Regions from separate parts of the Lysinibacillus sp. FSL R5-0849 genome, predicted to be linked through region 2. Evidence: riboswitches for the same ligand, from Rfam matches in the RefSeq annotation. Region 2 holds a riboswitch; each other region holds the start of a gene.
What was found. A riboswitch is a leader RNA that binds a small molecule or an ion and turns the genes downstream of it on or off. The one in region 2 is predicted to bind S-adenosylmethionine.

Region 1 (8,284 bases), 1.3 Mb from region 2:
CTAACCATTAATAGATTTTGTTCTTCAGGTCTACAGGCGATTGCCTATGCAGCTGAACGAATTATGCTAGGGCACTCAAAGGCTATTCTTGCCGGTGGTGTCGAGTCAATGAGTATGGTGCCAATGGTGGGGAACACACCCCGCTTAAATCCAACTTTAGCAGAAACAGCTCCACAATATTATATGGGAATGGGGCATACAGCTGAGGAAGTAGCTCGACAGTACAATGTAAGTCGAGAAGATCAAGATGCATTTGCTGTTCGTTCACATGAACTTGCTGAAAAGGCGATCAAAGAAGGTAAATTTAATGATGAGATTGTACCAATAGAAGTGGAACAACATTATGTTGACGAAAACAATAAGCCACAGGTTAAAAAATTCACTTTCAGTATGGATGAAGGTGTACGTCCTGGTACATCGGTTGAAGGCTTAGCGAAGCTTCGTCCAGCTTTCCATGTGAAAGGGAGTGTGACGGCAGGGAACGCTTCTCAAACTTCCGATGGTGCAGCAGCTGTATTGGTGATGGATCGCGAAGAGGCTGTCAAGCAAGGTTTAACACCAATGGCAAAATTCCTAGGCTTTGCAGTAGGTGGTGTACCACCTGAAGTAATGGGAATTGGTCCAATTGTGGCGGTACCAAAAGCATTAGAAATTGCAGGTTTATCAGTAGATGCTATTGATCTATGGGAAATCAATGAGGCATTTGCATCCCAATCCTTACAGGTTGTTCGTCATTTAGGCATTGACCAAGATAAGGTCAATGTGAATGGTGGAGCTATCGCATTAGGACATCCACTTGGTGCAACGGGTGCTATTTTAACACTAAAACTTATTCATGAATTAAAGCGTCAAGGCAAGAAATATGGTGTAGTAACTATGTGCATTGGTGGCGGCATGGGGGCTGCTGGAGTATTTGAAATTCTATAATTTTCATTAGATCAGCTTGAGGTGTACTGTTTCCGGTTGCCTCCGAGCATGTATATGTCAAGCTTTTCTATATATGTTTGTCTTCACTCAGCAAAAGGTTTGTAGCGTCAGAAACCTTCTCTAATATGACTGGAGAAGATGCTGAATAAAGATTAAGCCTCTAGCAAATATCACAGATTTTGAAGAGGCATCATTCAATAGGGGATTAGACTATCAAAATAGATATATTGGGAGGAATTTATATGACTGAAAAAACAACGGATTTCATTAAAGGCGGCGGATTTTTAATTGAAGATGTGGAATTAGATCGTGTGTTTACACCAGAAGATTTCACTGACGAGCATAAAATGATTGCCAAAACAACAGAAGAATATGTAGCAAATGAAGTTTTACCTGTAGTTGAAAATTTAGAGCACCACGAATTTGAGCATTCAGTACGTCTCCTTAAAAGTGCTGGTGAATTAGGCTTGCTAGGAGCAGATGTTCCTGAAGAATACGAAGGACTAGGCTTAGATAAAGTTTCTTCAGCATTAATTGCAGAAAAAATGTCTGTAGCAGGTGGTTTCTCCATCACTCATGGTGCACACGTTGGAATTGGCTCATTACCAATCGTGCTATTTGGTGACGAAGATCAAAAGAAAAAATATTTACCGAAGCTTGCCTCAGGTGAATTAATTGCTGCTTATGCATTAACAGAGCCGGGATCAGGCTCAGATGCTTTAGGGGCAAAAACAACTGCGAAACTAAACGATGCAGGCACACATTATATTTTAAATGGTGAAAAGCAATGGATTACAAATGCAGGCTTTGCAGATGTGTTTGTTGTTTACGCTAAAATTGATGGCGATAAGTTCACTGCCTTTATTGTTGAACGTGCATTCAAAGGTGTTTCTGTGGGTCCTGAAGAGAAGAAAATGGGAATTAAATCTTCATCTACTCGTACACTAGTGTTAGAAGATGCAGAAGTGCCAGTAGAAAATTTATTAGGTGAAATTGGTCGTGGGCATGTCATTGCCTTCAATATTTTAAATATCGGTCGCTATAAACTTGGGGTTGGAACAATTGGTGGATCAAAACGTGCATTTGAGTTAGCAGTACAATATACAAACCAACGTCAGCAATTTAAAACAAAGCTTTCTGACTTCAACCTTACAAAAGAAAAATTATCAACGATGGCTTCTCAATTGTATGCATCAGAATCCTTAAACTATCGTACTGTTGGTTTATTTGAAGATCGTTTAAGCCAGCTAAGTCCAGAGGAGCAAAAGGAAGGAAAAGTGATTGCAGGTGCTATCGCTGAGTATGCGATTGAATGCTCAATTGCTAAAGTATTTGGATCAGAAACATTAGATTATATTGCAGATGAAGCGGTACAGTTACATGGCGGTTATGGCTTCATGGCTGAATATGAGGTAGAGCGTATTTACCGTGATTCTCGTATTAATCGAATTTTTGAAGGTACAAATGAAATTAATCGCATGATTGTACCAGGTACATTTATGAAAAAGGCACTAAAAGGTGAGCTGCCACTATTACAAGTTGCGCAAAATCTACAGCAAGAGCTTCTGATGTTAATGCCGGAGGATATCGGTACAGAGCCACTAGCTCAGGAAAAATACTTAGTGAAAAATGCTAAGAAGATTGCTGTATTAGCGGCAGGCTTAGCAGCACAACGCTTTGGTGCGAAGTTAGATCAAGAACAAGAAGTTTTAGTGAATATTGCCAATATCGCTAATCAATTATTTGCAATGGAATCAGCTGTATTACGTACAGAAAAAGCGATTGCTCGTGATGGCGTTGAAAAAGCACATCAAAAATTGCTATACACTCAAATTTTCTGCCAAGAAGCATTTGCTGAAATCGAAAAAGAAGCAAAAGATACAATTCTTGCTTCCGCAGATGGCGATGCAGCACGTATGACTTTATCTGCATTACGTAAATTAACACGTAATAATCCATACAACCTAATTACGAAGAAACGTGAAGCATCTGTGAAATTAATTGAAGCAGAAAAATATATCGTTTAATCGTATGAAAAACGCTAGCTATCCGCAAATGGGTAGCTAGTTTTTTTATTCCAGATAAATTTATGAAAGTAACGGATAAAAATACAGAACCGATGGATAGACTTACGAAAATGAGCGAAGATCCACCATTCTAAATGATTATGATGGTATACTACAGAAAAAGACAGCAGAGGAGCATTTTTATGACGATTCAATTTTTCCATTATCCAAAATGTACAACATGTAAAAAAGCACAAAAGTGGTTAAATGATCATGACGTTTCCTATGAAGAGGTACATATCGTAGAGCAGCCACCAACAAAGGATGAAATAACAGCTTTATGGCAAGCAAGTGGACTACCTTTGAAGAAGTTTTTTAATACTTCTGGCATGAAGTATCGTGACCTTGGTTTGAAGGACAAGCTAGCTGATATGACTGAGGAAGAACAGCTTAAGCTACTTGCTACGGATGGTATGTTAATAAAACGTCCCATCGTAACAGATGGAAAAAAAGTAACTTTAGGGTTTAAAGAATCCGATTTTGAGCAAGCTTGGTTATAACCGTTTTTATCCTTGTTTTTATAGGAGAAGTATGGCACACTGAAAGTGAATATATTACATAATTATGGAGGGGTTTTTTGCATGAGCACACCGAAAGACTTACGTTACTCTGAAGAGCATGAATGGGTAAAAGTAGAAGATGGAAAAGTACGTATTGGTATTACGCACTTCGCACAATCTGAATTAGGAGATATCGTTTTCGTTGAACTTCCACAAGTTGGCGATGAAATCAAAACAGATGATCCATTCGGTAGCGTAGAATCAGTAAAAACTGTTTCTGAATTATATGCACCAATCTCAGGTACTGTAGTGGAAGTAAATGCAGATTTAGAAGATAGCCCAGAATTCGTTAATGAATCACCATATGAAAAAGCATGGATGATCGTCGTAGAGCCTGCTGATGCATCAGAAGTTGATAAACTTATGACAGCAGAACAATACGAAGAGATGACTGCAGAATAAGACAAGCCATAATCAAAAAACGTCGGAAACTACCGGCGTTTTTTATTATATAATAATGTATAAGTGGATATGTCTAAATGGAGGTGGCGTAATGTTCGATGGGAAATGCTTGATAGTAGAAGGACGCTCAGATAAGCTACAAATTGAGCCGATTTTGAACGAGAATGTTACAATACTATGTACGAATGGAACAATTGGAGTGCATCAATTAGAGGAGCTAATAGACCCCTATGAGGGCTGCGAGCTATTTACTTTTTTTGATGCTGATACTTCAGGCGATAAGCTACGCGCTTTAATGGACAGACATTATCCGGAAGCGGAGCATTTACGTACAATGCCGACATATAAGGAAGTAGAAACGACACCAAGAAAAGTGTTAGCAATGATTTTACTGCGTGCGCATTTCTCCATCCATAATGAATATATTTTATAAGGTTGCGTGAACTAAATGGAAGAATGGTCAAAAGAGCAGTGGGAGTCGGCTTTACAGTCGGGAGAAAAAGCTGCGTTTTATTTATATACACCGATGTGTGGTACTTGTGCAGTGGCATCGAAAATGATGTCAATTGTAGAACAACTATTACCTCACCTAAAACTAGGGAAAGCAAATATTAATTTTTTGGAGCAAATTGCTATTGAACATCAAATTGAAAGCGTCCCATGTTTACTTGTGTGTGATGGCGGCAAAGTGACAGAAAAGATTTATGCTTTTCAATCCGTACCATTTTTGTACGAATTGTTAAAAAAATCAATTGACTGAACTTTATTAGCGTGGTAAAGTAACAAATATATTACTAAAACATTAAATATATCGAACTCTTATAAAGAGCGGCGGAGGGAAGTGCCCTATGAAGCCCGGCAACCATCACATAGTGAAAAGGTGCCAAATCACTCAAAGATTTTTTCTTTGAAAGATGAGAGAACGGTTCAACGTATAATACGTGACCCCTTCTACTTGTCTATAAGTGGAGGGGTTTTTTTATATAAGAAAAGGAGTATTCGCTATGATACAGCTTCAAAATATAACGAAGAAATACAAAACAGCAAATGGCGAATTAACGGCAGTCAAAGATGTTAACCTTACTATTAATAAGGGTGAAATTTTTGGCATTATCGGCTATAGTGGCGCTGGTAAAAGTACGATGATTCGTTTACTTAATGGTTTAGAGAAACCAACAGCAGGAACAGTAACGGTGAACAATCAAGAATTTTCTTCGATTAAGGGTCAAAAGCTTAGAGCAGCTAGACAAAAGGTTAGTATGATTTTTCAACATTTTAACCTACTTTGGTCACGAACAGTTGCAGAAAACATTGCCTTCCCATTAGAAATTGCAGGTGTATCAAAAGCTCAACGTGAGGCACGGGTGAAGGAATTGATAGCACTTGTTGGCTTAGAAGGTCGCGATCAAGCATATCCATCGCAGCTGTCTGGTGGACAAAAGCAACGAGTAGGGATTGCACGTGCATTAGCAAATAATCCAGAGGTTTTACTATGTGATGAGGCAACATCTGCACTAGACCCAGAGACAACAGATGCCATTCTTGATTTACTGGTAGATATTAATGAACGGTTAGGGTTAACGATTGTCCTCATTACTCATGAAATGCATGTCATTCGCAAGATTTGTCATCGTGTAGCAGTGATGGAGGCAGGCGAAATTGTAGAGCGTGGGGAAGTATTGCAAGTTTTCCAGGCACCTCAGGCAGCCATTACTAAGAAATTTGTAGCCCAAATTACAAATACAAAGGAAACACAGGATACAGTAGAACAAATCAAAGCAAATTATCCAACTGGACAACTTGTCAAATTGATTTTTGTTGGTGAAAAAACAGAACAGCCAGTTATTTCACATCTAGTGAAGCAATTCGATGTGGAAGTAAGCATCGTACACGGAAATATTTCACAAACGAAAAATGGTGCATATGGTACCCTCATAGTCCAAATTGATGGGTCGAAAGCAAATGTGACTGAAGCCTTAAGCTATTTAAATACAGTGGAAGTACAAACGGAGGTGATTGCAGATGCTAACTAATCTCTTTCCGAATGTAGACTGGGATAGCATGTGGCAGGCTACGTATGAAACATTATATATGACGGCCATTTCTACAGTTATTACATTTATTCTTGGGTTAGCTATTGGAATCGTCCTATTTTTAACAAGTCCCAATCAGTTATGGGCTAATAAAATTGTTAGCTTTTTAACAGGGTCACTCGTTAACATTTTCCGCTCTATCCCATTTATCGTGTTAATTATTTTATTAATTCCATTCACTAAGCTTTTACTAGGTACAATCCGTGGAGCTAATGCTGCTTTACCTGCTTTAATTATCGGTGCGGCTCCATTCTATGCACGTATGGTATTAATTGCGTTACGTGAGATTGATAAAGGTGTCATTGAAGCAGCTCGTTCAATGGGGGCAAAAACATCCACAATTATTTGGAAAGTTCTAATCCCTGAATCATTACCAGCACTAATTTCGGGTATTACGGTTACGGCTGTAGCACTTGTTGGATATACAGCAATGGCAGGGATAATCGGTGCAGGAGGTCTTGGGAACTTAGCCTTCCTAGACGGGTTCCAAAGAAATCGCCAAGATGTGACATTAATGGCAACTATTTTGATCTTAGTAGTCGTCTTTATTATCCAATGGATTGGTGATTTCATTACAGAAAAAATTGATAAACGTTAATAAAACTGAGGTTATTCCGGTTCTTGCCGCTAACATATTTTCATCAAAATAAAGGGAGTGTCATAAATGAAAAAGTTATTAACAGGATTATTTTTATCAATACTTGTACTAGCTTTAGCAGCTTGCGGTACTGATAAAAAAGAGGATGCAAATTCAGCATCTGGTGATAAAACAGATAGTAAAGAAAACGTTACTTTAACAGTGGGAGCTTCTAATACACCGCATGCAGTAATTTTGGATAAAGCAAAACCGATTTTAGCTGAGAAAGGTATTGACCTTAAAGTAGAAACATATACAGACTATGTGCTACCAAACCAAGATTTAGAATCAAAAGAATTGGATGCAAATTACTTCCAACATATTCCGTATTTAGAGTTACAAATTAAAGACAATGGCTATGACTTCGTCAATGCTGGTGGTGTTCATATTGAGCCAATCGGTATTTACTCAAAAAAATATAAATCTTTAGAGGAACTTCCTGAAGGTGCAACAATCTTACTTTCTAATTCTGTATCTGATCACGGTCGTATGCTGTCATTATTAGAAGCTAAGGGCTTAATTAAATTAAAAGATGGTATTGATAAAACAGCAGCAGAAATTAAGGATATAGAAGAAAATCCTAAAAACTTTAAATTTGATGCGAATACTGCACCAGAAATGCTTGTACAAATGTACGAAAACGACGAAGGGGACGCAGTACTGATCAACTCTAACTTTGCTATTGATAATGGCTTAAACCCAATCAAAGATGCGATTTCTCTTGAAGACAAAGAGTCGCCATACGTAAACATCATCGCAGTACGTGCGGGTGATGAATCAAGACCAGAAATTAAAACATTATTAGAAGTATTAACGTCTAAAGAAATCCAAGACTTTATTTTAGAAGAATGGAAAGGTGCAGTAGTACCTGTTCAATAATTTAAATAAAAGGGTACCTAAGTAGTGAAATACTTACGTACTCTTTTTCTTTTTTTAATGAATTTTGATAGCTTTCGGAAAGTGACTATTTACAAGTTGTCGATTTCCGAGGAAATAAAAAGGCTATATAAAATAGTTACAACAACTTATGTAATGTCTATTCTACGTGCTTCAAAGGATTGTTCTACCTAATCCCTCCAGTATCGGTGAAAACCAATGCTGAAGGGATTTTTTTAGAGTTTCAAAAAAGGAAAAAATGTTAATTTTCTATTTATTAACATTCTTCAGTGTCGCTTATCAACTTTTTCATCTACACTAATAAAGCGACTCTAAATATATTTACTAAATATCTGAATAAATAATGAACTTTTTTGTTCTAAATACTAATAAAGTAGGCGTTTTATCGTGAATGAAGGAATTATTTAGAAATTGTTTAGTTGCAAGTAGTACTATATAATTGTTAGAAAAGTTTTTTTGTGAAATTTAGATTTTATTCATCTATTTTGACTAAAAAAATCATACTTAAGTATGTGGAGATGGAAGGGGTTTGGTGAAAATGGCAATGAGAAATGGCCTATTACGTTGCAGAATACTCGGCATATATAAGTAGATGAATAGATAACGAAAAAAATGGCTATAAAAATTACATGAAAGTTAAGCCAAAGGAGTTATTGTTATGACGATAAACACGAAATCAATGAGCTCAGCTTTATTAAATAA
Region 2 (8,284 bases):
TACCTTTATTATTTATCGTCATCGTGCCAATATTGTACGTATTAAAAATGGCACCGAGCCAAAGGTAAAATGGCTGTAAGAAGAGAGGAGCATTCGCTATGAAAATTGCACTGACAGATGAAGCCCTACAATGGTTCAAACAAGAGATGGAAGTAGAACCTGGCGATACTATTCGCTTTTATGCACGCTATGGTGGCTCAAGTCCTTTTCACGAAGGCTTTTCACTAGGCATGACGCGAGAAGAGCCCATCGGCATTGGAGCAGAAGCAGTCATTGATGGCGTAACCTATTACATCGATGAAAAAGATTTATGGTTCTTTAACGATCACAATCTACATGTGGACGTGGATGCTAGTTTAGATGAATTACAATACGAGTATCGTACATAAAGCAGTATTTTCCTTTCAGTCTCTGAAAGGAAATACTGTTTTTTTATTTGAAAAATAGTAGCTAGAATTTCATTCCTTTTTTCGTTTATCTCCGCACAAAGTTGTCCATTCTATATATAGTGAACATCCATTTGAGGAGGAAAACCCATGTCCATATCAAACAAGATCGATCCCTCCCCATCCCTTACAACGGACGATTTATTAAATACTTCCCTTGCCAAAAATATAAAAGTCATTCAAAACACTCTCGGTCATAGCAATGACATCATTATACGAGAAATTACCATTGGTGAAGCTGAACCCCATCGACTGGCCATTATTTCCATTGATGGCTTATCCGATAAAACGATGATTTCGGATTCAGTGATTGATAAATTAATGGCGAATATTGAGGAAGAACAAGAAATTGAAATTACTACCATTAATCAATATGTGCGAAGTTCCTATTTAACTGTTGGTGATGTGATGAATATCGAAAATTTCACATCATTGTATTATGCCATCCTTAATGGTGAAACCGTCATTTTATTAGACGGCTTTGCTGAAGGCATTGTAACAAGTACGAAAAGTGCAAAGGATAGAGCTGTCACAGAGCCCTCAACCGAATCCGTTATTAGAGGACCTCGAGAGTCCTTTACTGAAACTTTGCGTACGAATACCGCGCTCATTCGACGAAAAATAAAAAGTCCAAATCTTTGGATTAAGTCTCGAGTCATCGGTGAAGTGACACAAACAGATGTCGCCGTGATGTATATACATGGTATCGCCAGTGACAAAATTGTTGCGGAGGTGTTAGCGCGGTTAGATCGCATTAATATCGATGGCATTTTAGAAAGTGGCTATATTGAGGATTTTATTCAAGATTCTAAAAATACCATGTTTCCAACCATTTACAACTCAGAACGGCCAGATGTTATTGCTGGTGAATTATTAGATGGGAAAGTGGCGATTCTAGTAGATGGTACCCCCTTTGTATTAGTGGTGCCTGCATTATTTACTTCCTTTTTGCAATCAGCAGAAGACTACTATCAACATTGGATGATTAGTTCCCTCATTCGTATTTTACGTTTCTTTGGTATTAGTTTGGCATTGGTAGCACCATCTCTCTATGTTGCGATTACGACGTTTCATCAAGAAATGCTACCGACGGCCATGCTAATTAGTATCGCCTCACAACGAGAAGGCGTGCCCTTCCCTGCCGTAGTGGAAGCACTTATTATGGAGCTTGCCTTTGAGATACTACGAGAGGCAGGGCTTCGAATGCCGCGAACAATCGGTCCAGCTGTGTCCATCGTAGGTACGCTGGTAATTGGCCAGGCAGCGGTAGATGCCGGTGTTGTCTCGGCTGTAATGGTTATAATAGTGGCATTAACGGCCATTTGTAGTTTTTTATTCCCTGCTTATGGTTTGTCCAATACGATTCGTGTACTGCGCTTTCCATTAATGATCTTAGCTGCTATGTTTGGTCTTTTTGGAGTTATGTTTGGCATTATTATCATTATTCTTCATTTATGCAGCATTCGTTCATTTGGTGTACCGTATTTAAGCCCGTTTGCTCCTTTAATTTTACAGGATCAAAAAGATGCATTTTTATTGCTTCCTCGTAGACGTTTATTAACACGTCCACGTTTAGTCAATCAGAAAAACGTTGTTAGAGGGCATAAATATGTCCCAAGAACAGGTCGGAAATAAAACTACTGAACAAATGAGGAATAAAATATGGCAAAAGTAAAAGTAATCTGCTTACTATGCATCCTCACTTTACTGTTAAGTGGTTGCTGGAGTAAGCGTGAATTAAATGAATTAGCCATTGTTGTAGCGCTTGGTATAGACAAAGTAGATGATGAGTATGAGATTACCGTTCAAATAGTTGATCCTAGTGAGGTTTCCATGCGACAAGCTTCCACTCAGCGCTCCCCTGTTGTCAGCTATCATTCTAGAGGGGAAACAATTTTTGAGGCCATCCGCAAAATGACTACCATTGCTGCACGGAAGCCATATTTTGCCCATCTACAGGTAGTCGTTTTAGGTGAAGATCTCGCTAAAGATGGAATCAGTGATTCATTAGATTTAATTGCACGAGACCATGAGTTTAGAAAGGATTTCGATGTCATCATGTCTTATGAGGCTACAGCTAAGGAAGTGTTAAATGTTCTCACACCTATCGAAAAAGTTCCTGCTAATAAAATCTTAAACTCCCTCAAAGTTTCTGAAAAAGTTTGGGGCTCTACTATTGCTATTAATATAGACGAATTGGTCACAAGGCTCAGTGAAAAGGACAATGGGGCTTTGATTTCTGCGATTGAAGTTCATGGGGATAAACGGTTAGGGGCCGATCAAACAAACGTCCAACGTGTTAAAACACCTGTGTTGTTAAAATATGCAGGATTGGCCATCTTTAAAGGAGATCAATACATTGGTTTACTTTCAGAGGGAGAAAGTAAAAGTATTAGTTTTCTCAGTGACAAAATACAAAGTACGATTGAAATCGTCACCTGTCCAAAGCAAGGTACACTCTCAACTGAGATTACGAAATCCTCCACAAAAGTAAAGGGATCATTTAAGAATGGGAAACCGCAAATTGATGTCCAAATAAATGTGGAACAAAATGTAGGAGAGGTCGAATGTGATATCAATCTAACGAAAAATAAAACGGTGGATTATATCAATAAAAAAACAGCACAGGGCATCGATGAACGTATTGAAAAAACATTAGAAAAAATTCAACAGCAATACCAAGTGGATGTTTTAGGCTATGGTGATGCCCTACATCGTGCAGATGCTAAACAATGGAAAAAAATCAAAAACGATTGGCCAAATATCTTTCCTGATCTACCAATCCATGTTCATGTAAAAGTGACAACACAAGGTTTAGGCACAATGCAAAACTCATTATTAAAAAAGCCAAAGGAGGGATAGTGGATTGGTACTAGCAATAGCCATCTTAATCATTTCAATCATTATTGCGATACTATATATCCCGAAACTCAAAAAGCAACAAGAGACCAAAACCATTCTTGTTTTTTCAATCCTATTACTAATTGGAACAGCGCTTAATATGGGCATTGCTCTCAAAATAAATATCCCGAGTCCTCTAGATTTTATAACCTTTATTTTTACACCAATTAAAGATTTTATCGTTTCACTCACAAAATAGTAGACACATCGTCATGAATTGGAGGACACTTATATGGAAAAAGAAGTAATTAGTTCAAGACAATTTACAATTATCACATTCCTCCTTTCTATCGGTACTGCCATCTTAATCATCCCTTCAAGTATTGCAAGCTCTAGTAAGCAAGATGCGTGGATTGCTGCAAGTATTGGTGTTGTCCTTAGTTTGCTTGTTGTGAAATTATTTGTGACGTTAGGGGACCAAACACCGACACTGAATTTTATTGAAGCAAATGAAAAACTTCTCGGTCGCTTTTTTGGAAAAATCACAGTGGTGGGCTTCCTTTCTCTTACCCTATTTGCGGGAGGAGAATTACTGTATTTTATTGGTGCTTTTATGAAAACAGAGGTAATGCCAGAGACGCCTACTATGGCATTTGCCTTGTTGTTTATTATTATAATTATGTATGCTACCTATTTAGGGATAGAAAACTTTGCTCGTTCAGCAGAAATACTTTTCCCTATGTTTGTCTTAATTTTTATTTTCTTTGTTGTAAGTATCACCCCACAAATTAAGTTTGAAAATATACAACCGATTATGGAAGCATCCAAAACATCCATCTTATATAGTATCATCCGCTTTGTAAGTGTCTTTTCTTTTTCGTTAGTTATGTTATTAATGATTTACCCTGCTAGTGTCAATGTCCAGCAATCCTCAAAGAAAGGATTTTACATAGGCATGCTTCTCGGTGGATTTGTTCTAGTAACATTGATTACTCTATCTATTTTAGTATTAGGGCCAGCCAACACGGCTTCGCGAACTTTCCCTAGTTATGCCCTAGCACAAAGAATCTCTATCGGAAATTTTTTACAGCGCATTGAAATTATCATGGCTTTTATGTGGATCGTATCCATTTTTATTCGAACGTTTATGTACTTCTATACAACTGTTGTCGGGATTGCACAAATTATGAAATTGAAGGATCACCGTCCACTTATCCTACCAATGGGTATTATTATGGTCGGACTTTCGCAAATTGTTCACCCAGACATCGTCCATTCCAACATTTATAATGATGAGATTTGGCCAATTTATGCATTTGTTTGCACCATATTATTACCCATACTTCTACTCATTGTAGCTGTTATTCGTAACCGAAAATCACAAGGTAATTCGACTGAAATGGGTCATGCGGATTCTAATCAAGGCAATCAGACGAAACCTGATAATATGGATTCCAATCAGGAGAATCAGACGAAACCTGATAATATGAATTCCAATCAGGAGAATCAGGCGATACCTGATAATAAGGATTCCCATCAGGAGAATCAAGCTAAACCTGCTACTATGGATTCCAATCAAGATAATCAGACTAACGATGCTAATACAGATAGCACTCAAGACAATCAGGCGAAACCAGATAATACAGTTTCCAATCAGGAAAAAACAGATAATCCAGTCTCTACTAAAGACAATCAAGATAAATCTGCTATGTCGAATTCCAGCCAAGTGACTCAGCCTGAAGCGGGCAACGCTACATCCAAACAGGACGACCAGGCGCCACCAGATAAAACGAGTTCTGACAAGAAAAATCTAGAATAACAAAGTCTAATTCCTTCAAGCTGCTTAGCGAAGAAATTAGACTTTTTAGTGTTATTTAAATATGATATTCAATTTCGTCCACAAAATCCCATTCATATGGTGTCTCTTGGTATACGTAGTAGTTCAACCAGTTGGAGAACAATAAATGCGTATGGGCACGCCATGTATTCATCGGTGCCTTTGCTGGATCATCATTTGGGAAGTAGTTTACTGGAACGTCTATATGGATGCCCTTGGCAACATCGCGACTGTATTCATCGGCTAATGTTGTCGCATCATATTCTAAATGACCAGTAATCATAATGTTTTTATTATCTTTGGATTGCACGATAAATACACCTGCATCCTCTGAATAGGATAATAAGCGTAAGTCTGGATGATTGCGAACCTCGTCAATCGAGACAGATGTATAGCGAGAATGAGGGGCTGTAAATAAATCACTAAAGCCTCGTACTAAATCTACTGTTAAATCAGTAATCACATGAGAATAAACGCCGGAGCATTTAGCAGAAAGCTCGACCTTTCCAATCCCATAATGATGATATAAAGCAGCCTGTGCCCCCCAACATATATGTAGCACGGATGTCACATTCTTTTTTGACCAATCCATAATTTCAGCAATTTCCTGCCAATAGTTAACCTCTTCAAATGGCATTTTTTCTACTGGCGCACCCGTAATGATCATACCATCATAGCGTCGATGACGAATTTGGTTAAACGTTGTGTAGAATAATTGTAAATGAGACTTACTGACATTTTTAGATTCATGAGTAGCTGTGTTTAAAAAAGTAATATTCACCTGTAATGGTGTATTTCCTAGTAATCGTAGTAATTGTAGCTCAGTTTTTTCTTTTTCAGGCATCAAATTTAAGATTAATATATTTAATGGACGTATTTGCTGTGTTCTCGCACGGTCCTCTTCCATTACGAAGATTTTTTCCTCACGTAAATGTTCTCCAGCAGGTAAATTTTTCGGAATATTAATTGGCATCTTGCGTTCCCCTCTCTTTTTTTGCTCCTTTTTCTAAAAATTAAAAAATCCTCCACATTCCATATGAGATAGAATGAGAAGGATTTTTTTCACGTTCACTCTTATCTCTCAAAGGAAAAACCTTTGCTGGAATTAGCACCTTTCTAACATTTGTTAGAGGTTGCTGAAGCGTCATCGGGCCAAATCCCTCTGCTTCTCTTGATAAGATTATTTAATTATCTTGAATTGTAACATGGACTAGTTAGAATATCAATAATTCATAGAATATTTTGTTATTCCTATGCATGTTCTCCAATCATTTGATAAACACTAAGCTTGCTGTATATGGTTATTCTACATGAAATTTTATGGTAAACATGCCGCTATTATGTTACCATATATCTTTAGTAATAGAGAGGAACGTGAATACTTTGATTAATATTGAATTTCCAAAACCAGATGTAGTCATTCGCCAACGCGAACAAGATGTAAAACCAGGTGATGTCCCAATTACACCATACTTTGGTTTCATCGACTTCCACAAAATCACACGTGATAAAGGCGGCATTTTCTTATTCTATAATGAAAAGAATGAGCTATTATTTGTCGGCAAAGCACGTAAAATTCGTCAACGCATTAAAAAACATTTTGAAGACAATGTATCTCCGTTGAAAAACTATCGTGACGAGGTCTTCAAAATTGAAGTCTATGAAGTAGAAGATCCTATGGAACGTGAAATTTATGAAACATATGCGATTAATACGTTCCGCTCCAAATACAATGTAGATAAAGTATTTTATTAATATCAACAAAAACCGAAATCTCTTTTTTAGGGATTTCGGTTTTTTTATTACATCATAGTCATGCGATCTATCGCCATGCTTTTGCCGTTAATATATAGCTCAATAATCGTCAGCTCCGGGTTTTTATTGATGGCATAGACATACGGTTGAGCTTCTTTCTTTTGCTCGCTTCCTTCCTTGAAATGAATGACTAACCGATCTTCATTTGCTGCCACACTTGCTAGCACATTTCCTTTCGAAAACATGACAAGATAGTACGTCATGTCATCTTCATACAATAACTGAATTCTTTCTTGAGCTATAATATGCTGTTGGATATGGTCAGGAACGATGGTTAGCTCCTGAATCTTAGGTGGAACTAGCAGCGGTGCAGAATCACATCCGCCAATCCATAATACATAAAACAATACTGGCAACATCCATTTTTTCAAGATGCTCCCCTTCCCTTATAGCTACTCTAAGAAAAATGCTTTACGTTCTTTAGCAATCCAGTCCTCAAGCTCTTTATCATCACGCTTCACTAGTCGATTGATAAGAACATCATGCCAAACATAATCCTCTAATAAATAAATATGCACAGGATCATTCGTTATAAAAGCGGTTTCCTGGTTTGACGGCGAGTGACCATAAATCATTTCTTGTCCATCAACCGATAAAATAAACCAATGGGGTGTAGAAGTCTTTCTCGTATAGTGTGTGGCTCTGTGCTGATCGATAGATGCCAGATGCTCCCCGACATATAAGGTAATGCCATGCACCTCCACATGCTGTGATACCCCTTCGATATCCTCGCGTAAGGCATCGTACATATCTTCCCACATCGATAGGATGACTTTTGTCTCTGCTTTTTTTAATAAGGTTTGACAATAATTGATGATTGTCTGCTTCCCTTTTAGCATTAACACTTTAGGTTCCGTTTCTTGTTCTTTCGTTTCTAGTTTTTCTAATTGATCACTAATCGACGTAAAATTCGATTGCCAGCGCTGTTGAACTTGCTGCAAAAACATCTCGACAGGAATGGAAGAATAAGTCGTTTGATCCGCCGTTTCCTCTTTCAGTACGAATCCCTTCTCAACAAGACCATTTAATATGTCATAGATTCTAGCTCTTGGTATCCCAGAGTTTTTGCTAACTTGGTAGGCACTGACATGACTATTTTGTACGAGTGCTGTATAGGCCTTTGCCTCATATTCTGTCAATCCCAGTTCTTTTAATTGGGCGATTAATTCATTCATATCATCCCTCCATATTTTTATTATAGGCTACTGTTGTGAACATTTGCCAATGAAAAAATTAGGCTTTACAGCATCGAATAAATTAGTTACTATTTCAGTAGTAACTAATAAAGAAGAGGTGTAAGCATGGTTTTTGATGTGGATGTACATATTTTAATACTATTGATTTC
Region 3 (8,284 bases), 2.1 Mb from region 2:
AGCTGTATAAAACTGCTTTAAGTCGTGGAGGAAATACGGTAGATGGTAGTTCAAATGCAGAAGAGAAACAGGCTAGCGGAAAAGTTGTCCGAGTTTACAAGGAACGACTTGGTGATTTTACGACGATTTCTTTCTTATTAAGCAATGGTGAAAATTACTTAGTAAGTGCCGAAACAGAACCTTTAGCTATTTATTTACAAGAAGGTGACGAGGTTATTATCAAATATGGTGACACAGGGGAGCAATTCCTGCCAGTCCGTTCTTTAATTATTAAAGGCTTACAATAAAAAAGTAAAAGACGATCTTGTTCGTTATATCAAGAGCGTCTTTTTTATGTTCCTTCGTTTTCAATAAAGCTGAGCATTTTTTCTCTATGGTTTATAAAGAGTGTTTTTGCATGATCATTTAATGTGAAAGTGTCTTGTAAGTATCCTTTTAGCAATTTTTCCTCGTAGGCAAAAGACTGGTTGTCCTCATTTTCTAAAATAAAGGATAGTAGAAGAGCGTGTAATACTAACACTTCTAAATTTTGAGTATTAGTAATAAATTTTAAATTGAGGATAGAGGTATGGGCAACAAATTGATTGACATAATCTATCGCATATTTATAAACGGCTATATCTGTTTCAGGCTCAAGTCGTTTTCTTAGTTGAGTGCAAGCAGCATTTAGTTCTTCAATTTTTAAAAATAAACCTCTTACACTTCTCTTATGTTGTTGTTCTAAGGTACGAGCAAGATGTTTATTGATATAGGACATTGCTTGTATAACTCCCTTCGTAAATAAGTAATCATTTATTAATATGAATGGAATTGTTTGAAAATGGAAGAGTCTTTACGTTTAATTTATTATTGTACTTAATAGATATATCGAGACATAATGACTAGAGTTTATACAAATTAGTATCGATATTATGAAAAAAATGGGGTTATTATCATTCGATAGTAACCCCATTTTAGAAAAAAGTTGTTTATTTCCAGTTAAATCCTTTCGTAGCTAAAAAATCTTTTATATGAGGACGACGTTGCTCAATTAAAAAATCAGCCATTTGCTTTGTCCAATTATCGATTTTTCTGTTAGATGATCGACTATTATAATAGGCTTCCATTGTCTCATTATATGCTGGTAAAAGTTCATCATACTTCTCGGCATTGTATTCATTTTCATGTAATACGGCAGACACAGGCAAACGTGGTTTTACCTCATTACGACGAACAGGTACACCAATTGTTAGACCGAACAACGGGAAAACGTGATCAGGTAAATTAAATAAATCGCTTATTTCTGAAGGGTTATTGCGCACTCCTCCAATATAGCAAATGCCATATCCCATTGATTCTGCTGCAATAACAAAGTTTTGTGCAAACAATGATACATCAGCAACTCCAACAAGGACATTTTCGGCTGAATCTGCCACGATATCTACTCCCTCTAACTTACCTGCCATTTGTAGGCGTTTGAAATCAACGCAAAAAACAAAGGCTCCACCAGAAGTTTCATACTGACGGGGATTCCCAGAGAGTAATCCTAATTTCTCTTTTTTGTCTGCATCTGTTACCCATATAACACTATAGGCTTGCACAAAATGTGACGTGGCAGCCATTTGGGCTGTTGCGATTAATTCTTCAATAATTTCTTTTGAAATCGGGTTTCCATCATAGATTCTTACTGAAGAATGGTTTCGTAATAATTCTTTAACCATTTGTCTACTCTCCTTTGTCACTTATATATCAAGAGCATAGCACGCTTTCCAATCAAAATCGATTAAAGAGGGGTAGATAATTATATTTAAATAGTTTGGAAATGTAGAAATTATCTCGGAAAGTTAAATATTTCATTTGATATAGATTAAATATTCTAAATAGTATAAAATTATATAATCGGCTTTTTATTTGGTTGTGCTACCAAAAATTAGATTATTCTTATGCAGAAGAGGAGTGGGGTTAGCTCTTTTAATTAAGGATAAAGCCTCCTGCCTATTTGTTTGAAGCAGAGGTAATTTTGATGACAGAGATAATGGAACCAAATACTAGTTGAACAAAAATAAAGTGGGATGGAGGAATAAGGAATGGAAGAAAAGTTAGCGAAAAAGCTTCGTCATGAGCAATTACGAGGCAAGGTTGTAACAGCAGAAGAAGCAGCATCTTGGATTAAGGATGGCATGGTATTAGGGATGAGTGGTTTCACTCGTGCTGGAGATGTAAAAGTTGTACCTCTTGCTCTTGTAGAGAAAGCTAAAAAAGAGAGCTTCCAGGTAGATATATATACAGGAGCATCTCTAGGCCCTGAGGTAGACCAATACCTAGCGGAGGCTGGCGTTATTCGCAAGCGAGGACCTTTCCAGGCAGATGCTGGTATTCGCAATAAAATTAATAGTGGTGATATCACATTTGTAGATGCACATTTATCTCATAATGCGGAGTTGGTTCGCCAAGGCATTATAGGACCTATTGATTTTGCAATTATTGAAGCGGCTGCTATTACAGAAGATGGCTTATTAATTCCTACAACTTCAGTTGGTAACTCTCCGATTTTTGTGCAAGAGGCAGATCAAATCATCATTGAATTAAACATAGCACAACTTGATGCATTAGAAGGTGTTCATGATATTTTCGTTCCTGCACAACAGGGGAAACGGGACCCAATCCCTTTGCAAAATGTGTCTGATCGTCTCGGTACAATTGGTATTCCGTTAGATTTAGATAAAGTAAAAGGTATCGTAGTTTCTGATATTTTAGATGCGCCATCAACGATCGTTCCTGCTGATGAGGAAACGGATATTATGGCTAATCATCTGTTAAACTTCCTACGAGAAGAGATTAAAGTTGGACGTTTAACAACAAGCTTGCGTCCAATTCAATCTGGGGTTGGATCAGTGGCGAACGCAGTGTTACTTGGTTTTAAAGATTCTGAGTTTGAGAACCTAGAAGTATTCTCAGAAGTACTTCAAGATGCAGTATTTGAATTAATCGATGCAGGAAAAGTGAATTTTGCTTCTGCTACTTCCATTACCCTCTCTGAACAAGTAGGAAACCGTGTTTATGGGAATTTTGACAAGTATGCGGATAAATTAGTACTGCGTCCACAAGAAATTTCTAACCAACCAGAAATTATTCGTCGACTCGGTTTGATTTCAGTAAATACGGCATTAGAAGTTGATATTTACGGAAATGTTAATTCTACACATGTTTCTGGCACTAAAATGATGAATGGTATCGGGGGATCGGGTGACTTCGCCCGCAATGCGCGTTTAGGTATTTTTGTGACTAAATCCTATGCTAAGGGTGGGAATATTTCGAGCATTGTCCCAATGGTATCGCATGTGGATCATACAGAGCATGATGTTGATGTTATCGTAACAGAGCAGGGAGTGGCTGATTTACGCGGGCTTGCTCCGAGAGAACGTGTAGGTCTAATTATTGATCATTGTGCTCACCCTGACTATCGTGAGCAGCTATGGCAATATTTTAACGACGCTAATGAGGCAACTGGTGGACATCATACGCCACATGATCTTGAAAAAGCGCTGTCATGGCATGTCAATTACGCAAAAAGTGGGACAATGAAAGACCCAGCTTTATCAAAATAGAATTCTAATAAAAAGGCCTTGAAGGACAGCTGCTCCCTCAAGGCCTTTTGTTGTATAAGTTTATCTAAGACGATTAGAGTTTAAAGTAGGCCAATCCATTTCCAATAAGTTGCAGAGAACAGCAAAATTAGGAGGAAGCCGAGAATCGTTAGTGGGATACCTGATTTCAGGAAATCCTTTGTTGTAAACGCTCCTGTACCATAGGCAAGCATATTTTGTGGTGCACTAATTGGTAATAGGAAACCAAAGCTAATAACAAATTGTTGTACAATAACAAAACCAACCTGATCAACATTAGCTGTTAATGTGGAAGCTAACACGATAAACACTGGTATAAGTGCAGAGGCTAAGCTTGTTGCACTAGCAAAACCTAAATGAATAAGAATATTAAATAATGTTACGATAGCAATCGTAGCAAGAATTGGCATAGTATCTAGACCGAGTGAACCAAAAACTTTATCTGATAACCATGATGCACCTTTTGTATTCAGCAAAATAGTTCCGAGCATAATACCTACTGCAAAGACAATGATTGTTCCCCAAGGGATATGAGGTTCAACTTCCTTCCATGAATAAACGCCGATTTTAGGCATTAGTAGTACAGCAATGGCGATAATTGTAACCGTTGTTGTATCAAATGGATGGAGCTTGCCTTCCGTTGCCCAGAAAAATAGTAAAACTAATGATGTAACGATCAACCGAATCTCAGGTGCTTTTAACGGCCCAAGCTCAGCCAATTGTTTCTTGATGACTTCTTTACCACCATCAATATTGCTCGTCTCAGGCTTAATAAGCGTAATCATAATGAAAAATAAGGCTACTGACATAATAATCGAGAATGGGGCAGCATAAAGTAACCAAGCACCCCATGAAATATTCACATTAAATTGCTCTTGGATGAAATTCAAAGCAACCATATTTTGCGCTGCCGCAGTTTTAATACCGATATTCCAAATGGAGACGGCTTGTACAGAAGTAATAACGAGTAAAGCAGCAAGTCGACTATCACGTGGTAAACCGAATGCTGCGACCATTCCAAGAAGAATAGGGACTACTGCGCCAGCACGTGCAGTAGCTGAAGGAACAAAAAATGCAAGGGCAATTGAAACTAATATTGCACCGAAAACTATGGCTTTTGTTTTTGTTCCTACAAGTGAAAGAATCCAAAGAGCAAGTCGTTTATGCAAATTGGTAATTTGCATGGCTGCTGCTAGAAAAAGAGCCGCTGCTACTAGGGCCACGGCAGAGTTACTAAAACCACTTAATGATAGTTTTAAGGCGCTAGCAGTACCTAGTTGTGTTGTTGGATCATCCATGGATGGTGCAAGTCCTAGTAAAACAGTGACGAGTGCGATAATCATTGCAGAGCTAACAGGATATGAAACGGCCTCTGTTACCCACAGGATAACCGCGAAAGCTAAAATGGCTAAAGCGCGCTGTCCGGATACAGGTAGCTCACCGTTATTAGGTAAAAAAATAATGATAATTAATAAAGCAAAAGCCAACCCAATCCATAAAGGCTTTAAATTACGCTTCGTTGTTGTTTGTTTAGGTGAAGACATATTTTCTCATCCCTTCTACGTCTACGTAAAAATGACGGTTATTATCCATAACATCGGTCAGTATAATGTTTTTTTAAGATAAGAATTCGTCCATTTGTTGTATAGAATGAAAAGAAGCGAAATATGTCTGTTTTACAGCTTTAATAGTAATTAAAGAGATAATTTATGGTCATAAAAAATACAAATATCTCCTAAAAAATATTATTTCTTTTTCTTGAAGGCAGAAGTAACTTTAGGTTCGGTTCCATTGATTAAACGTTGAATATTTTCAATGTGCAAAATAATAGCAATAGCAAAAAGTAGAATGGCAATAATGGTCGGGCCAAGCCCAGGAATCCATAAATAAGTAGCGGTACAAAAAATGAGGTAAAACTCTAATACCCCAACAATTAAATAGTTCGTTGCAAAAGATAAAATAATAAATAGAATAAGTGCAAATAAACCAATCTTCCAATCAACCGCAAGTAAAATTCCAATGATAGAGGCAGTCCCTTTTCCACCATTGAAGCCCATATAAAAAGGGAAATTATGCCCCAAAATAACCCCTGCAGCTATCAAATAGGTGAGGAGCCATGTTTGTTCTGCTGTTAAATGTGTTGCATCTGTTAAATAAAAATGTGCACCGACGATGGCTACGACGCCTTTGCCAATATCGATAAGAGCTACTAAAACGCCATATTTCCAGCCGAGTGAAAGCGTAGCATTAGAGGCACCAGCATTGCCATGGCCAGCTTTTTTTAAATCAACCCCGGATAAAAATTGTGCCACTTTAGAGCCGTGAATACAGCCAATCAAATAGCCAACAACTAGAAAACAGATCACGGCTTTTACCATAAAAATACTCCTTTCAAATTTTTTTTAAAATAGTGTATGCGTTCTTACTACGTAAAAGAGCAGACAGAAGTTTCGGAAAAAATAAAATTTAGATGTTGACAGAAAAAAACTCTATGCTTATACTTTGTAACAACGATGGAAATTGAATCTCATACTCTTATCAAGAGCGGCGGAGGGATAGGCCCTATGATGCCCGGCAACCAGTAGGTGATGAACTTACTAAGGTGCTAATTCCTACAGATTCTTACTTGGATCTGGCAGATAAGGGGAGGAAAACTTGCAACCGCAACCCTCTTCTTAGCTGAAGAGGGTTTTTGTTTTCTACAGAAAAATCCTCCTCATCTCCGGTACCATCGTAAAAAAATAACCAAATGGAGGTACACAATGACAAATTTTAAACCAGAAACACTGCTGTTACATGGCGGTCAAGAACCAGACCCAGTGACGGGTTCTAGAACAGTTCCTGTTTACCGTTCAACTGCTTTCGTTTTTAAAGACACTGCTCATGCGCAACGTCTTTTTGCCTTAGAGGAAGCGGGAAACATTTACACGCGAATTACGAATCCGACAGTGGATGTTTTTGAAAAGCGTGTGGCTTTATTAGAAGGTGGGACGGCAGCAGTAGCACTTTCATCTGGTGCAGCAGCTATTGCATTTTCTATTTTAAATCTAGCTGGAGCAGGAGATGAAATTGTAGCAGCCAGTTCTTTATATGGTGGTACGTATAATTTATTCGCTAATACATTACCAAACTATGGTATTAAAACGATTTTTGTAGATGAAACAAACCCAGAGAATTTTAAGGCTGCCATTACTGATAAAACAAAAGCTGTCTTCGCAGAAGTTTACGGTAATCCAAGCTTAAAGGTTTTAGATATTGAAGCTGTAGCTAAGATTGCACATGACAACAGCTTACCATTAATTATCGATAGTACATTTGCTTCTCCTTATGGTTCTACACCAATTGACTACGGTGCAGATGTGGTAGTTCACTCAGCAACTAAATGGATAGGTGGCCATGGGACAACTCTAGGCGGTGTTGTTGTAGACGCTGGTAAGTTTGATTGGACTAGTGGGCGATTCCCAGGCTTTACAGAGCCGGATGCTTCTTACCATGGTTTACGCTATGGAATAGATACAGCTTCTGCAGCATTTGCTACAAAGCTGCGTGTACAGCTGTTACGTGATTTTGGACCAACGTTAAGTGCAGATGCAGCTTTCAATCTATTACAAGGTTTAGAGACGCTTCATTTGCGTATCCCTAAACACAATGAAAATGCTTTAGCTGTGGCTGAATATTTACGTAACCACCCATCTGTGGAGTATGTAAATTATAATGGCCTGGAAGATTTTCCAACACATGAGTTGGCGAAAAAGTATTTAAAAAATGGCTTCGGCTCAGTGCTTACATTTGGCATTAAAGGTGGACGTGAAGCAGGACGAAAGCTTATTGATCATGTAAAGCTGTTTTCACATGTGGCAAATGTAGGGGATGCTAAGTCGCTAATTATCCATCCAGCATCTACTACACACCAACAATTATCAGCAGATGAACTAATTCAAGCTGGCGTAACCGAATCGCTCATTCGCTTATCAATCGGTTTAGAGGCAGTGGAGGACATCATTGCAGATTTAGAGCAGGCTATTACTCAGGCAACAGCAACAACTGAACAAACAGTAGAAGCGTAATATAGAATGACAGGCGAGTGTTGTAGCGTTTACGTATTTTCTCATTCGAATAGCCTCATTTGGTATACGTCAAACGTTGCTACATTAACCAATTACCTCATCCGGTAATTATCAGAACCTTTTAAAAAATAATACCAAGTAATTTTATATGTATTATTGACTTTGTTAAAACCTTGTTATATACTTGGAATTAAGTTAAGTGTTCGGAAAAACCTCGTTGAAAAGGTAAATGTTTTCATAAGTGCTCCCCCCACTTTTGAATAGATAGGAGAGTAGTTACATAGCCAGTGGCTACTCTTCAAAAAAACTGATGATAAAGGAGTGTTTAAAATGGGTAATCTCTATAGTGCGCAAAACATTGCATCTTATCTAATTTATGAACTAAATGAAGGGCATGTATTTGTTAACAATCAATCCATTCAACACATCCTTACATTAGTGGAACATAAATGGCAGCAAATTTTTGGTCATTCAGCATATCAGGAACAGGTTTGCGCAGATGATATTGGCTATACGATTAAGGAAATTTATGAGACATATGAGAAGTATGGTGTGAGCCACATCCAGCTTCCAGCAACAGAATTTTATTTGAAATACGGTACATTTCAATTA
Region 4 (8,284 bases), 1.6 Mb from region 2:
AAAAGATCACTTTTTAAATAATCATCCACTAAATCTTTAAGCTCTGTTGCTCTAGGATCGCCAGCATCTAGTAATGGTTGAACTTGCCCTTTTAACCCCAGATGGTGCCCAAGCAATGTCCGCATATTCACATATGGATATAAATGTGAAACAGCATATTCTTTCTTTACATGACGACGCAAATCAGCCGGTAAAAATACGGGTGCTTCCTTTACTGTACGAGCAGGTTTTATTGTAATCTCTTTGACAGGACGAGCTGCTCGTTTTTCATCTGCCTCTAAACGTTTTTGGCGAGATTCCGCTATTTCTGCTAAGAAATTTTCACGTGTCCCCGCACCCATTAATAAATTGGCCTGCTCTAATCCCTGCATCGCATCCTTTGCGTAAATAACAGGACCACCATATTCATCAGCAATTTTTGTTTCCGTAAAACGCCGGGAAAGTGCAGCTCCACCTACTAAAATTGGTACATCAATTCCTGCCTCTTTGAAATCTTGGGCGGTAGTGACCATCTGCTGTGCTGATTTAACTAATAGACCTGATAACCCAATGAAATCTGGCTTTTCCTTGCGAATAGCTTCTATTAATTGAGCAGGCGTCACCTTAATACCTAAATCTACAACCTTAAAGCCATTGTTACTTAAAATAATATCAACAAGGTTTTTTCCAATATCGTGCACATCACCTTTTACAGTAGCAAGCACCATTTTCCCCTTGCCTGCACTCTCCTCATTCTTCTCCATGTATTGCTCTAAATGGGCAACAGCAGCCTTCATCACTCCAGCAGATTGTAAAACCTCTGCTACGATCAATTGGTTATCATTAAATAAACGACCAACCTCAGCCATCCCATTCATTAAAGGCCCATTTATAATATCAAGAGGTGACTCAAATATTTCTCGGGCAGCCTCTAAATCAGCAATAAGTCCTTCTTTGGTCCCCTCCAATATATAGTAGGCTAAGCGACCTTCTACAGTTTTCGGAATATCTGCTTCAGTCTTTTCCTTCTTTTTATCACGATAAAAATCGGTAAATACGGCTAATGTTTCATCATTTGTATTAAATAACAAGTCATTGGCTAGTTTAATTTCCGCTTCTGGAATTGAGGCATACCGTTCTAGCTTTTCAGTATTGACAATGGCATAATCTAAACCAGCCTGTGTACAATGATAAAGATATACAGCATTGAGAACCTCGCGTCCAACCGGTGGTAAGCCAAACGAAATATTACTAACTCCAAGCACCGTTAATGCACGGGGCATTTTTTCTTTAATGAGACGAATTCCTTCAATTGTTTCTAGTGCTGAGCCAATATATTGCTCATCTCCCGTTCCTACTGGGAACATTAATGGGTCAAAAATGATATCTTCAGGTTGCATTCCCCATTTTTCTGTGAGTAATTGATAGGAACGTTCAGCAATTTCAAGCTTCCGATGACGATCGACTGCCATCCCTGTTTCATCGATTGTTCCCACAACTAACGAGGCACCGTACTTTTTCACTAATGGCAATACGGCATCAAACCGTTCTTCACCATCTTCTAGATTAATAGAGTTAATGATGGCCTTCCCTTGCGAAAACTTGAGTGCCTCTTCAATAACCTTTTCGTCTGTGGAATCAATAACAAGTGGAACCTTAACTTTTTTCACGACCTCCTGCATAAAGCCACGGATATCTGCTAATTCATCACGATCTGGGTTCGCCAAGCAAATATCTATGACATGTGCGCCATTTTTCACTTGCGCCCTTGCGATCTCTGCTGCTTCCTCAAATTTCCCATCAATAATTAAGTTTTTGAATTTACGAGAACCAATAACATTTGTTCTTTCCCCAATAAATAACGGACGCATAGAATCATCGTATAGAAGTGGCTCGATACCTGATACTGCGTGACCATGCGTTTTTTCTGGTAGCTGACGAGGCTTTTCATCTTTTAAAATTTCACGTATAGCCGCAATATGTGCAGGAGTTGTACCACAGCATCCACCCACAATATTGAGCCAACCCTTTTCTGCAAATCCTTTTAATTTTTGCGATAAAGATTCTGGAGACTCATGATAACATCCTTCTTCATCAGGTAAGCCTGCATTTGGATAACAGCTAATATACCCCGTTGACAGCTCTGCTAATGAGCGAATATGATCCGTCATAAATTCAGGTCCCGTCGCACAGTTTAAGCCCACCGATAATGGTTGAATATGCTCGATGGAAATATAAAAGGCATCAATGGTTTGCCCTGCAAGAGTAGTCCCCATAGGCTCAATTGTTCCAGAAATCATCACAGGTAATTCTTTACCAGTTACCTCGAAAGCACGAGTTACCCCAAGGGTACCTGCTTTCACATTTAACATATCCTGACTTGTCTCTAGCAATAGCACATCTGCCCCTGCTTCAATCAATGCCTTTGCCTGCACAAAGAAATTTTCTTCTAATTCATCAAATGTAATGCCGCCTGTAACTGACAACGTCTTCGTTGTTGGACCCATTGCGCCTGCAACAAAGCGGGGCCAGTCGGAAGTCGTATAATTGTCAACTGCTTGACGGGCAATTTCAACTGCACGTTTATTAATTTCTTCCGCTTTTGCACCTAGATTATATTCATTTAATACAAGAGGTGTTCCACCAAATGTATTTGTACAAATAATATCTGCCCCTGCCTCTAAGTACTTATGATGAATTTTCTCAATGACATCAGGTCTAGTAAGCACTAAATTTTCATTACAGCCATCTAGGTCCTCTCCACCAAAATCATCTGCTGATAAGTTTTCATTTTGCAGCATGGTTCCCATTGCGCCATCTAGAATTAATATTCTTTTATCAAGTTGTTCTTCAATCATGTGCTTAGCCATTTATACTTACCCCTTTTTTCTGTTCATCCAATTGCTCTATATATTTCATTAATTCTAATGTCACATCGTAGCGTAAAAATGGTGTAATAAGGTAAATACCTTGGAAATATTGCGCAGCCACTTCTACTAATTCCTTGGCAATTGCAATCCCCTCAAGTGTAGCGCGTTCCTTATCTTCACCACATGCTTTCATCCTTGATAAAGCATCTTCAGATAATTTTATGCCTGGCACCTCATGATGTAAAAACTCTGCACTTTTATAACTCGTAACGGGCATAATGCCAATATAAATCGGTGCTTGTAAATGCTTCGTTGCTTCATATATTTCTATAATTTTTTCCTTTGTATAAACAGGCTGTGAAATGAAATAGTCTGCTCCATGCTCAATCTTTTTTTCTAAGCGTGCCACAGCACGATCTAAAACACGAACATTAGGGTTAAATGCAGCAGCCACAGAGAAGTTAGCCTTTTTCCGTAGTGGTTTCCCTGAGAAAGAAACCCCTTCATTTAATTGTTTAATTAATTGGATAAGCTCCATCGAGGAGACATCATATACGCTAGTGGCACCAGGGAAATCTCCAACCTTCGTTGGGTCACCCGTAACAGCTAGCACATCATGAATTCCTAAGGCATTTAACCCCATTAAATGTGATTGAAGACCAATTAAATTACGATCTCGACAGGTAATATGTGTAAGGGGGCGCACGCCATTAGTACTTTTCAATAACGCCCCCATTGCAATATTGCTAATACGTGGGGATGCCAATGAATTGTCTGCCATCATCACTACATCGGCACCTGCCTCATATAGTTGTTTGGCCCCTTCAAGAAATCCATCTATTTCTAAGTGTCTAGGTGTATCCAACTCTACGATGACCGAGCGTTCACGCTTTACTTTTTCATGAAGTGGTTCAAATTTAGCTGGCTCGGCATCACGAACAATTTCAATCTTTTTAGGCTTCGCATGCTTTTCACTAACTGGTGATAGCTCTTCTAAATACTTCTTTGCGGCTGCAATATGCTTTGGTGTCGTACCACAACAACCCCCAATTAAGCGAACACCCTGATCACGCAGTTCAACAGCAGCGCGACCAAAATAATCAGCCTCCGACTCATAAACAACACGCCCGTCCTCTAAATCTAATAGCGAAGCATTTGGATAGGCTGACATAAATGCCTTTGCCGGAAGTTCTACAGCCTCAAACGCTTGAATCGTATGATATGGACCTAGACGGCAATTGACACCAACAATATCTGCACCAAGAATCTCTAACTCATGTAGCGCATTATTTAAAGACATACCATTTTGTAAAACACCAGGCTCATGCATAGATACTTGAGCAATTATCGGTATATTAGTTTTGGCGCGTAGCACGTTTAATGTTGCTGTTAATTCTTCAAAATCATAATAAGTTTCGAGTAAAAGGCCATCAGGATTTCCTGCAAGTAACACACTTGCCTGCTCTTCAACGGTCGCTAATATGTCATCTAATGTTGCATCGCTTTTACGAATGCCACGAATTCCACCAATTGTTCCTAAAACAAATTGACCGCCATCCGCTGCTGCTCGCTTAGCAATAGTAATAGCTGCTTCATTAAATTGTTTGACACTTGATTCTAGTCCATAGCGAGCTAATTTAATGGCATTGGCACCGTACGTATTCGTTTGAATAATATCAGCACCCGCTGCGATATATTCTCTATGAATCTTTTCAATTAATTCAGGTCTCTGAACATTCATTTCCTCATGACAATACTCCAATCCATAGCCATACAACACTGTGCCTATTGCACCGTCTGCCGTCAATACATGCGTTTTTAATTTTTCAAGCAATCCCATAAAACTAGCCTCTCTTCCTCTATTTCTGTATAATAAAAAGCCTTCTTTTATATAAAAAGAAGGCTTTAACGACTCATCATTATTGTTCCTTCTCATCTTCGACTCAACGGTCTTCTGGATTTAGCACCTGACAAAAAGTTGGTTGCTGAAGCTTCAATGGGCCAGTCCCTCTGCTTCTCTTGATAAGAATTATTAAGTATGAATTTTTTAAATAATTAAAAGAATCATATCGTTTACAGACGAATGAGTCAAGACTATTTCACATAACAAAGAAATTATTTGCTTAAAAACTTAGAAATTGGATAGTTCTTCTGCAAGCTCTTCACCAATTTTTTTCCCATTTTGAATGCAAGCACCAATACCTACTCCAAAATAAGAGCAACCCGCTATCGATAAATTCGGATAGTTTTCATTCAGCTCTAGTAGTAAGCCTTGTAGCGCTTCCCGGTGAGCTAAGTCATATTTAGGCATTTGATCAATCCACTTTGTGACATTCACAACGGTTGGCTTTTCATCAATTCCTAGGCTTTTCCGAACATCTTCTAAAGCGACGGCTGCCAATTCGTCGTCAGTCATTTTACGTAACTGCTCATACGCCGGATTAATACTCTTATAGAATAGGCGAACAAGTAGTTGATTGTTTTTCGATGTATGCTTCCACTTGCGACTCGTCCAAGTTGCTGCATTACAAGTGACATCAGAATTATGCGATACAATATAGCCTGTTCCATCCGCAGGTAAGTTTGCATCAGGCACATCAAAGCCTAGATAAATAGTAATGGCTGATGCTGTAGTAAACTGATCAAAATAATGTGTTAAGGAGTCGTCCTGTAATATACTTTGAACCGCTTCATTCGGTAGCGCTAGAACAACATAATCTGCCTCAATGTATTGACCATTCGCTAATGAAATCGAATACTTGTTCCCCGTTTTTTGGACATGATTTGTGGCTACCCCTTTAATGATGTCTACCTCTGTTAATGTCTGTTCTAATCGCTCAATTAAAGAGGATAATCCATTTTGAAATGAAATAAATTTTTTATTAGCAGCTTTAACAAATTGCTCACGATTCGCATCAAAACCTTTTATGATACTTCCATAGTCATTTTTATAGTCAATTAAATACGGTAAAGTGGAGGCAATAGAAAGTTGGTGTAAATCACCAGAATAGACACCTGCTAAAACAGGTGCAATTTGATTTTCCACAAGCTCTTCGCCAAGATAATAAGTTAAAAATTCCCCTATTGAGCTTTCTTTTGTAAAACCTGCATTGGGTAAAGTTAAATCTTTTAAAGCTTCTTGTTTGGCCTGGTCAGAGATAAGTGTGCTTTCCTCAAGTGATGCCACACTCATAGGTATACCGAAAGTAGAATCCGCTGGAATGGCGTGCAGCTCGTTATTTGTATAAATATAGGATATACCTGTTTCGTTGTAAACGAGATGATCTTCAAAGTCTAGCTCCTGCACTAGCTCCATTACACCTTTATGGCGAGCTACGATTGAATCAGCACCAGTTTCCATAATAAAACCTTGTTCATAGGCCGAATATAGTTTGCCACCTAAATATGTATTTTTTTCTACGAGCACTAGCTGAACATCTAAATTTTTTTCCTTCACTTGGCGTTGCAGATAATGCATTGTGCATAAACCAGTAATACCGCCACCTAATACAACAACTGTTTTCATAGTAAACCGCCCCTATTTTTAGTTCTGTCTACAGTATAAACTTATTTTCATTGAAAATTACGTTAAACCCTTTACAAATTTAGCAAAAATAGAGCTATCTCAACTGTGAGATAACTCTAGCTCCAAGAATATGCTTCTAAACACACATTATAATGAGTACTATAGTGTTTAATATAGCTACTAGTGATCTAGCTTTTTAAATTTTGGGCAAAGCTAGCTAATTTTTCTGCTGAGTTCGTTACTTCAGTAAAAGAACTACCCAACCCACTTAATATACCTGCGATTGCTTGTATTTTCGTCGCCATGCAATCATTTTGATCTTTTGCTTCTGTCATTGCCCCTACTATATTTGTAAATTGTCCTTCCGTGTGTAACATATTATCCTCACCAGATGCCACCTCATCTTGGATATGAATGAGAGATTGCTCTAATTTCCCGGTGCGTTCACTCGTTTTTTGCAACAATAATGCAACAGCGGTGACAGATTCCTTTGTTTGAATGGATAATTTACGTACTTCATCAGCTACTACACTAAATCCCTTCCCTGCTTCTCCGGCACGGGCTGCTTCAATAGCAGCATTTAAGGCCAACAAATTGGTCTGATTGGCAATATTGGTAACGACACTCATAATCGTTTCCATTTCCTTCGACATATCAGATAATTGTTCAATATTTTCTTCTATATCATGAAGAGATTGAATAATATTATGCATATTTAGTGATTGTTTCTTTAAACATTCACGTCCATCCAGTGCTTGGTTTTCAGCCAGCGTAGACACTTCTAGCGATCTCTTTGCCAATTGTTCAATTTCCCCAGACTGCTCGCTTAGTCTGCAAAATGAATTATTGGTTTCCTGTGAAATGGTCGCAAGCAATTCAGAGGAGTGTACAATTTGTCGTTCAATTGCTTCTTTTTCTAGTTCCATGTTTTCTTTATGCTGTTCAACTGTATTTTCATATGCCTCTAAAACAAGTTGCTGCTCGAAATTACAAATTTTAGAAATGGCCCTTATTGTATTAAACTGATCTCGCGGATGATCGATATGCTGTTCAACCAAGTCTATAAATGAGAGAGATAAATCTTGGAACGCGCAAATATACCATTGTGTTCTAAGCCCAATATGTACGTGCACCTTTGCAATTTTCACACGCCTTTGGTAAAATTCCTCATCAATCGTTCCGTTAAACATTTCAATAATGTGCTGCCGTAACGTTATTTTAAGCTTTTCTACAGAACTATGATGACTAATAATATTTACCAAATGTTGTTCGGTACCGATCATATTGTAAAAACGGTTTACGATGTGATCAACATTGTCCATAACATACGGCTGGAATGCTTTTAAATATTGTAAGTCTTGCTTCGTTACATTTAGCATTTCAATTTGCTTCACCATTAATTGGCGATTAGACAGCTCCATTTTCACCGTATATTGCTGTAAATCCAACGCCTTCGTCTTACTCTGTTTTTGAAAAATCACTTATCTTCCCTCTTTCGTTCCGTTTACTTTATCAGGCTGAGAAACAATAAATACCTTTTAGCATATTGATTGATACAACAAAAAATACCGATTAATAGGCTGACCATATTACTATGTTCCCATTTGCTTCAACTATTTCATTTGTCACACTGCTTCCTCCAAAAGCAGCCACACATTGTTCTATCATGAATAAAAGGTGAATTGCACTCAACTAACAGATTTTCTCTATACATTGACTACAGTCGATTTATTTATGTATGATTTCATTTCAAAATTACTCATTTACCTTAAACATTTTAAAAATTACTGTCAATTTTATTTATACCATAATTTTACATAACATATATATAAAGTCCTTACTACTACATTGTCTGAATTTCACCAAAAAAAAGCTACCACAATATTATTGGTAGCCTTTTGTTTCATTT

Region 1: linked by a shared signal. The riboswitch ahead of MKY80_RS18470 (methionine ABC transporter ATP-binding protein) and the one ahead of metA (homoserine O-succinyltransferase) in region 2 are both predicted to bind S-adenosylmethionine.
Region 3: linked by a shared signal. The riboswitch ahead of MKY80_RS01855 (O-acetylhomoserine aminocarboxypropyltransferase/cysteine synthase family protein) and the one ahead of metA (homoserine O-succinyltransferase) in region 2 are both predicted to bind S-adenosylmethionine.
Region 4: linked by a shared signal. The riboswitch ahead of MKY80_RS20450 (bifunctional homocysteine S-methyltransferase/methylenetetrahydrofolate reductase) and the one ahead of metA (homoserine O-succinyltransferase) in region 2 are both predicted to bind S-adenosylmethionine.

The regions. Positions count from the first base shown of each region.
Region 1 is NZ_CP152004.1:3,731,029-3,739,312, reverse strand. Features, by position in the region: gene MKY80_RS18500 (acetyl-CoA C-acetyltransferase) at 1-927, shown strand, start outside; gene MKY80_RS18495 (acyl-CoA dehydrogenase family protein) at 1,170-2,954, shown strand; gene MKY80_RS18490 (arsenate reductase family protein) at 3,137-3,493, shown strand; gene gcvH (glycine cleavage system protein GcvH) at 3,575-3,955, shown strand; gene MKY80_RS18480 (hypothetical protein) at 4,047-4,388, shown strand; gene MKY80_RS18475 (thioredoxin family protein) at 4,404-4,715, shown strand; SAM riboswitch class I at 4,772-4,876, shown strand; gene MKY80_RS18470 (methionine ABC transporter ATP-binding protein) at 4,960-5,988, shown strand; gene MKY80_RS18465 (methionine ABC transporter permease) at 5,978-6,646, shown strand; gene MKY80_RS18460 (MetQ/NlpA family ABC transporter substrate-binding protein) at 6,713-7,564, shown strand; gene MKY80_RS18455 (nucleotide sugar dehydrogenase) at 8,241-8,284, shown strand, end outside.
Region 2 is NZ_CP152004.1:2,479,888-2,488,171, forward strand. Features, by position in the region: gene plsY (glycerol-3-phosphate 1-O-acyltransferase PlsY) at 1-79, shown strand, start outside; gene MKY80_RS12080 (HesB/YadR/YfhF family protein) at 99-389, shown strand; gene MKY80_RS12085 (spore germination protein) at 537-2,081, shown strand; gene MKY80_RS12090 (Ger(x)C family spore germination protein) at 2,109-3,308, shown strand; gene MKY80_RS12095 (hypothetical protein) at 3,313-3,546, shown strand; gene MKY80_RS12100 (endospore germination permease) at 3,580-5,106, shown strand; gene metA (homoserine O-succinyltransferase) at 5,162-6,097, opposite strand; SAM riboswitch class I at 6,196-6,305, opposite strand; gene MKY80_RS12110 (nucleotide excision repair endonuclease) at 6,508-6,879, shown strand; gene MKY80_RS12115 (hypothetical protein) at 6,927-7,310, opposite strand; gene MKY80_RS12120 (TrmB family transcriptional regulator) at 7,332-8,114, opposite strand; gene MKY80_RS12125 (TSUP family transporter) at 8,241-8,284, shown strand, end outside.
Region 3 is NZ_CP152004.1:370,910-379,193, forward strand. Features, by position in the region: gene MKY80_RS01825 (tripartite tricarboxylate transporter TctB family protein) at 1-287, shown strand, start outside; gene MKY80_RS01830 (hypothetical protein) at 332-757, opposite strand; gene chrR (class II chromate reductase ChrR) at 969-1,700, opposite strand; gene MKY80_RS01840 (succinate CoA transferase) at 2,067-3,587, shown strand; gene MKY80_RS01845 (DASS family sodium-coupled anion symporter) at 3,668-5,149, opposite strand; gene MKY80_RS01850 (glycerol-3-phosphate acyltransferase) at 5,351-5,983, opposite strand; SAM riboswitch class I at 6,138-6,251, shown strand; gene MKY80_RS01855 (O-acetylhomoserine aminocarboxypropyltransferase/cysteine synthase family protein) at 6,368-7,672, shown strand; gene MKY80_RS01860 (hypothetical protein) at 8,003-8,284, shown strand, end outside.
Region 4 is NZ_CP152004.1:4,125,944-4,134,227, forward strand. Features, by position in the region: gene metH (methionine synthase) at 1-2,849, opposite strand, end outside; gene MKY80_RS20450 (bifunctional homocysteine S-methyltransferase/methylenetetrahydrofolate reductase) at 2,842-4,689, opposite strand; SAM riboswitch class I at 4,779-4,878, opposite strand; gene MKY80_RS20455 (protoporphyrinogen oxidase) at 4,981-6,375, opposite strand; gene MKY80_RS20460 (globin-coupled sensor protein) at 6,564-7,856, opposite strand.